Regions from separate parts of the Serratia proteamaculans genome, predicted to be linked through region 3. Evidence: predicted binding sites of a transcription regulator. Region 3 holds the regulator's gene; each other region holds the start of a gene.
The links. The regulator sigma-54, encoded in region 3, starts transcription at its own class of promoters, with help from an activator protein. The targets are predictions, from matches to a motif close to GTTGGCACANNTTTCGCTNT.

Region 1 (2,205 bases), 540 kb from region 3:
ATGGTGCTTCGAGCTCAACCTGCGGTGCAGACACGTGGTCTACGATCGCTTGATACAGCGGGGTCATGTCTTCCGCCATCTCATTGTGGTCAGTACCCGCGATCCCCATCAGTGCAGAAGCATAGATGATTGGGAAGTCGAGCTGCTCGTCGGTCGCGTCAAGGTTAACGAACAGGTCGAAGACCTGATCAACAACCCAATCAGGACGTGCGCCTGGACGGTCAACCTTGTTGATTACCACGATCGGCTTCAGACCATTAGCGAAGGCTTTTTTGGTCACGAAACGGGTTTGCGGCATTGGGCCATCCATTGCGTCCACAACCAGCAGCACCGAGTCAACCATTGACATCACACGCTCAACCTCACCGCCGAAGTCGGCGTGTCCTGGGGTATCCACGATGTTGATGCGGTAGTCTTTCCAATTAATGGCGGTGTTTTTAGCGAGGATGGTAATCCCACGCTCTTTCTCCAAATCGTTGGAGTCCATTACGCGTTCGGTGGCTTCTACACGCTCTCCGAAAGTACCGGATTGTTGCAGCAGCTTATCAACCAGGGTGGTCTTACCATGGTCAACGTGGGCAATAATGGCGATGTTACGCAAATTTTCGATCACAGCTTTGCCTCAGGCATTAGAAATAGCGCGCTATTGTACACGTATTAAGCGAGGGACTAAACAAGATCACAACAGTCTCTTATAAACAACTGTGTACAGGTCAGTATGTGATCCCTTTCACGGTGCAAAAAGCAGCATCCGGTGCACTTTTGCACCATTACGGTGCCCCACCTCACATGAACTGCACCATTTAAGTGCAATGCGTCACTGATGGTGCATACTGATTCTGTGCAAAAGCCGCGCAGAAAGGCGATTAAAGCGCTTTAGCAAAGTTGGCACAGTTTTCGCTTTAGTCTTTTTAAGACAAAAAAAGCCAGTTCCACAGATTCGTTCCACGACGAAGACAATGATAAATCCGGGAGAGTTAAGTATGTCCGCTGAACACGTTTTGACGATGCTGAATGAGCATGAAGTGAAATTCGTAGACCTGCGTTTCACTGACACCAAGGGTAAGGAACAGCACGTCACCATCCCTTCTCATCAGGTAAATGCCGACTTCTTCGAAGAAGGTAAAATGTTTGACGGCTCCTCGATCGGTGGTTGGAAGGGCATCAACGAATCTGACATGGTGCTGATGCCAGACGCCAGCACGGCGGTCCTGGATCCATTCTTCGAAGAATCCACCCTGATCATTCGCTGCGACATTCTCGAGCCAGGCACCATGCAGGGCTACGATCGTGATCCGCGCTCCATCTCCAAGCGCGCAGAAGATTTCCTGCGTTCTTCCGGCATCGCGGACACCGTGCTGTTCGGGCCAGAGCCAGAATTCTTCCTGTTCGATGATATTCGTTTCGGCAGCAGCATCCGTGGTTCTCACGTAGCTATCGACGATATCGAAGGCGCATGGAACTCCGGCACCAAATATGATGGCGGCAACAAAGGCCACCGTCCGGCAGTCAAAGGCGGTTACTTCCCGGTTCCTCCGGTCGATTCTTCACAGGACATCCGTTCTACCATGTGTTTGACCATGGAAGAAATGGGCCTGGTGGTTGAAGCGCACCACCACGAAGTGGCAACTGCAGGTCAGAACGAAGTGGCAACCCGCTTCAACACCATGACCAAGAAAGCCGACGAAATCCAAATCTACAAATACGTGGTTCACAACGTGGCTCACGCATTTGGCAAAACCGCGACCTTCATGCCGAAACCTATGTTCGGTGATAACGGCTCCGGTATGCACTGCCACATGTCGTTGTCCAAGAACGGGACTAACCTGTTCGCCGGCGACAAATACGGCGGCCTGTCTGAAATCGCCCTGTTCTACATCGGCGGTATCATCAAGCACGCTAAAGCGATCAACGCCCTGGCCAACCCGACCACCAACTCTTACAAGCGTCTGGTCCCAGGTTACGAAGCACCGGTCATGCTGGCTTACTCAGCCCGTAACCGTTCAGCTTCTATCCGTATCCCAGTGGTAGCCAGCCCGAAAGCGCGCCGTATCGAAGCCCGTTTCCCGGATCCAGCGGCTAACCCATACCTGTGCTTCGCGGCTCTGCTGATGGCAGGCCTGGACGGTGTGATTAACAAAATCCACCCTGGCGATGCCATGGACAAAAACCTGTATGACCTGCCACCAGAAGAAGAAGCTGAAA
Region 2 (2,205 bases), 2.1 Mb from region 3:
CGATAAACAACAGGCTATGGGGTTTAAGTTCCAGACGTCGGGCAGCCTCGTGAACCATTTGCGCATCCAGGTGACAACCTTTCCCGGTATTCACCTGAATCGCTGGGACGCCGGTGGCACGAATGCGTTCTGCATCGTTAGTGGTTTGCTGGTCACCTTCCACCACCGCGCACGGATGCCGACCACGCAGCCGCAGCAAGGTTTCTGTCAGCAGCGTGGTTTTGCCGGAGCCGGGGCTGGAAACCAGATTCAGCGCCAGAATATGTTGCCCGGCAAAATATTGCCGGTTACCTTCCGCCAGGCGATCGTTTTTATCCAGTACCCGGGTTTCAATTTCCAGCATCCGGCGCTGGCTGATGCCCGGCGCATGGGTGCCCGCCAACCCCAGGCCGTAATGCAGATCGCCCTGCACATTGCGTTGCGGGCGGAATGGCACCTTCACTTCCCCTTCAATCGTCAGTTCGCCCTGATCACATCCGCAGGTACTGCACATAGTCGTTCCCCTCTGTTATTCAATTTCCAGACGTTTTATCTGCAAACCATCATCGGCCTGCACCCGCAGGTTGCGCCCGGAGCAGTGTGGACAAACCAGCACCTGCGGCATCAGTAACTCGACGTCGGCCTGGCAGTCATAACACCAGGACAGCGCTTTCTGTTCGATCAGATGCAGTTCGCAGCCTTCGGCCAGGGTGTCGCGGCACACCATGTCAAAGCAGAACCTCAATGACTCCGCTTCGACACAGGAAAATGCGCCAATCTCGAACCACACCGCGGTAATACGCTGCGCATGATGTTGGTTAGCCTGTTGCTGCATTATTTCCATCGCATGTTGGCACAAGGTTATTTCGTGCATCCGGCCTCCGGTAATGGCGATAAAACGCGTTATTTACCTCACATTGCAAATAGGGTGCCAAGTCGCCAATGACATATTTGTCGAGCGTCATGTCATCGTCAGTGATTAACCCGTTTATTGCCTAACCGGCTGGCGGGTTAATTTAATCCTGATAATTGAATTAAAAGGAAATAATGAAATTTACCGGAGCTTGGCACGCTTTATGCTTTAACTCGCTGACCCGGAGCTATTTCGACAACGACCATCAATATTGAGTGACGACAATGAGTACAATCAGTGAAGTAACCAGTCAGGCCGATTATATCGCCAACAAAAGCAACCGCCTGATGGCGCAGTGGCAGACTTACCACAGCACACTGGTCAAGGCGGTGACCACCACCAAAAAGAAGATTAATCATCAGTTTACCTACGGGCAGGAAAACGATCTGCGCTTTGTCCTGTTCAACCACTTTACGGTCAGTATCCAACTGAGCGAGGGCTTTTACAGCCGTGATATTTGCTACCGCATTAATCTGGCCACGGCCCATGAGCCGGAAAACTTTGCCCCATTCGCCCATGCCACGCTGGATGAAAATGGCAATATCGACGGTGTAATAAACAACCGCGATATGCAGGCGGTATTTGATCATTATCTGGATAAGATCGCCGTTATTTATCAATGCCTGTTTGATTCCCTGCATGACGGCCACGCCATTCATGATGCACTGAAGAAAATAACCTTACCCGTCTGACCGTCGGCGTTAATCACCGACAGAAAACTGTCGAAGCGTCATTTTTTACTGACGATTTCGTCATAAATGACGAAGCAAGGAGTGTGCATGAACCGCTTTATTATTGCGGACCCCAAATTGTGTATTGGCTGCAATACCTGTATGGCCAGTTGTTCTGCGGAACACCGGCAACAAGGTTTGCAGGCATTACCCCGCTTGCAGGTGATACGTAACGCCCGCGACTCGGCCCCGGTGATGTGCCACCAGTGTGAGGATGCTCCCTGTGCACAGGTATGCCCGGTCAACGCCATTCGTCATCAGGATAACGCCATCGTACTGAACGAAAGCCTGTGCATCAGTTGCAAACTCTGCGGCATTGCCTGCCCGTTCGGGGCGATTGGCTTCGGCGGCAGTAGCCCATTGGCGATCCCCAGCGACTGCAACACCCCGCTGGCACTGCCGGCGGCCAAGGCACCACGCCCGATCAGCGCCTTCCTGGATTGTGTGCCCGGTGTGCGTGCCGTGGCGGTGAAGTGCGATCTCTGCGACTTCAGCCCCGAAGGCCCGGCCTGTATCCGCACCTGTCCAACCCAGGCTATCCGGCTGGTCACTGACCGGGACGTACGCAACGCCAGCGAACAG
Region 3 (2,205 bases):
CGAACTCACGCAAAGGTTCGGTGATTTCGATGTGGTGTCCGGTAATGTTGAGCTGCATAATGTCTTCCTTCTCAATAGAGGTCAAACCAACTGTTTACGTTGGTTGGACGGCGGGATGGACAAAGACTCTCGGTACTTGGCGACGGTACGCCGCGCCACGATGATCCCCTGGTCGGAGAGCAGGGTAGCCAGCTTGCTGTCGCTGAGCGGTTTGGCGGGGTTTTCCGCCGCGATCATTTTCTTCACTACTGCCCGGATCGCCGTAGAGGAAGCTTCGCCTCCGCTGTCGGTATTCACATGGCTGGAGAAGAAATATTTCAATTCGAAAATGCCGCGCGGACTGTGCAAAAACTTCTGCGTGGTCACGCGTGAAATTGTCGATTCATGCATCTCCACGGCCTGGGCGATATCCGCCAACACCATGGGCTTCATAAATTCAGCACCCTGTTCAAAGAACGCCTGTTGCTGCTCGACGATGCAGCGTGAGACTTTCAGCAGGGTGTCGTTTCGGCTTTCCAGGCTTTTGATCAGCCATTTTGCTTCCTGCAGATTGCTGCGGATGTACTGGCCGTCGCTGTCGTTACGCGCGCTGTTACCCATTGCGGCGTACTTCTGGTTGATCTTCAAGCGTGGAATGCTGTCGCTATTGAGCTCAACCGTCCAAACATCTTGCACCTTACGCACCAACACGTCCGGGATCACGTACTCGGATTCGCCGGTATTGATCGACTGGCCCGGACGCGGATCGAGAGACTGAATCAGCTGCATCGCTTCTTTCAGTGTATCTTCTTTTGAGCGGGTTGTTCGCATCAGACTGCGAAAGTCGTGGTTAGCCAGCAAGTCCAGATGTTCGCTGATGATCAGGCGTGCTTCAGCCAGGTATGGCGTGTCTTTGGCATACTGGGAAAGCTGAACCAGCAGACAATCGCGCAGATCGCGCGCGGCGACGCCAACCGGATCAAAACGCTGTACGCGCTTCAATACCGCTTCGACTTCGTCCATTGTCACATTCTCGTCACCGATGCTCTCCAGAATGTCTTCCAGTGGCACGGTGAGATAGCCGGTGTCATCAACGGCGTCGACGATCGAGGTGGCGATAGCGGCATCGGTATCGGAGAACGGCGTCAGATCCACCTGCCACATCAGGTAGTCCTGCAGGGTCTGGGTGGTTTCGCCCTGATACACCGGCAGTTCATCGTCACTGTAATCGGTACGGGTACCGGATGGCGTACCGGCGGTGTAGATTTCATCCCAGGTGGCGTCCAGCGGCAGCTCTTCGGGCATGTCCTTCTGTTCCAGCGCCTCGCGGGTATCCAAACCTTCGGTTTCGACGGTCTCTTTGGCGTCGACTTCTTCGTGCAGATCGGTCTGTTCAAGCAATGGGTTGCTCTCTAACGCCAGCTGTATCTCCTGCTGGAGCTCAAGCGTGGACAACTGCAGCAGGCGGATAGCCTGCTGGAGCTGGGGGGTCATGGCCAGTTGTTGGCTAAACCTGAGTTGCAAACCTTGCTTCATAATCTTCAGTCTACTTCCGTTAACAGTCGTCCATCAGGACGCGCTGGCACTCAGAGGCGGAATTCTTCGCCCAGATAAACGCGTTTCACCTGCTCATCGGCCAGAATAGCATCCGGCGTGCCGTGAGCAATCAGTTTGCCCTGGCTGACGATATAGGCGCGTTCACACACGTCCAGCGTTTCGCGCACGTTATGGTCGGTGATCAGCACGCCCAGGCCGCTGTCACGCAAGTGCTCGATAATTTTTTTAATGTCGATAACGGAAATCGGATCAACCCCGGCGAAGGGTTCATCCAACAGGATGAATTTCGGGTTAGCCGCCAGGGCACGGGCGATCTCGACGCGGCGGCGTTCACCACCGGACAGCGCCTGGCCCAGGTTGTCGCGCAGGTGGGTGATATGGAATTCTTCCATCAGCTCTACCGCACGGTCTGCACGCTGCTCACTGCTGAGATCGTCACGGATCTCCAGTACGGCCATCAGGTTGTCATACACGCTGAGGCGGCGGAAGATCGACGCTTCCTGCGGCAAATAGCCGATGCCACGACGCGCACGGGCGTGCAATGGCAGCAGACTGATGTCTTCTTCGTCAATCACGATACGTCCGGCATCACGCTGAACGATACCTACCACCATGTAGAAAGTGGTGGTCTTGCCGGCGCCGTTTGGCCCCAGCAGGCCGACGATCTCG

Region 1: a site for sigma-54 is predicted at 885-904, ahead of glnA (glutamate--ammonia ligase). Genes of this name have one in related genera too.
Region 2: a site for sigma-54 is predicted at 1,043-1,062, ahead of hycA (formate hydrogenlyase regulator HycA). Genes of this name have one in related genera too.

The regions. Positions count from the first base shown of each region.
Region 1 is NZ_OX461105.1:5,335,395-5,337,599, forward strand. Features, by position in the region: gene typA (ribosome-dependent GTPase TypA) at 1-613, opposite strand, end outside; gene glnA (glutamate--ammonia ligase) at 984-2,205, shown strand, end outside.
Region 2 is NZ_OX461105.1:2,673,353-2,675,557, reverse strand. Features, by position in the region: gene hypB (hydrogenase nickel incorporation protein HypB) at 1-493, opposite strand, end outside; gene hypA (hydrogenase maturation nickel metallochaperone HypA) at 509-853, opposite strand; gene hycA (formate hydrogenlyase regulator HycA) at 1,117-1,584, shown strand; gene QOT07_RS12515 (4Fe-4S dicluster domain-containing protein) at 1,672-2,205, shown strand, end outside.
Region 3 is NZ_OX461105.1:4,793,517-4,795,721, reverse strand. Features, by position in the region: gene hpf (ribosome hibernation promoting factor) at 1-58, opposite strand, end outside; gene rpoN (RNA polymerase factor sigma-54) at 82-1,515, opposite strand; gene lptB (LPS export ABC transporter ATP-binding protein) at 1,566-2,205, opposite strand, start outside.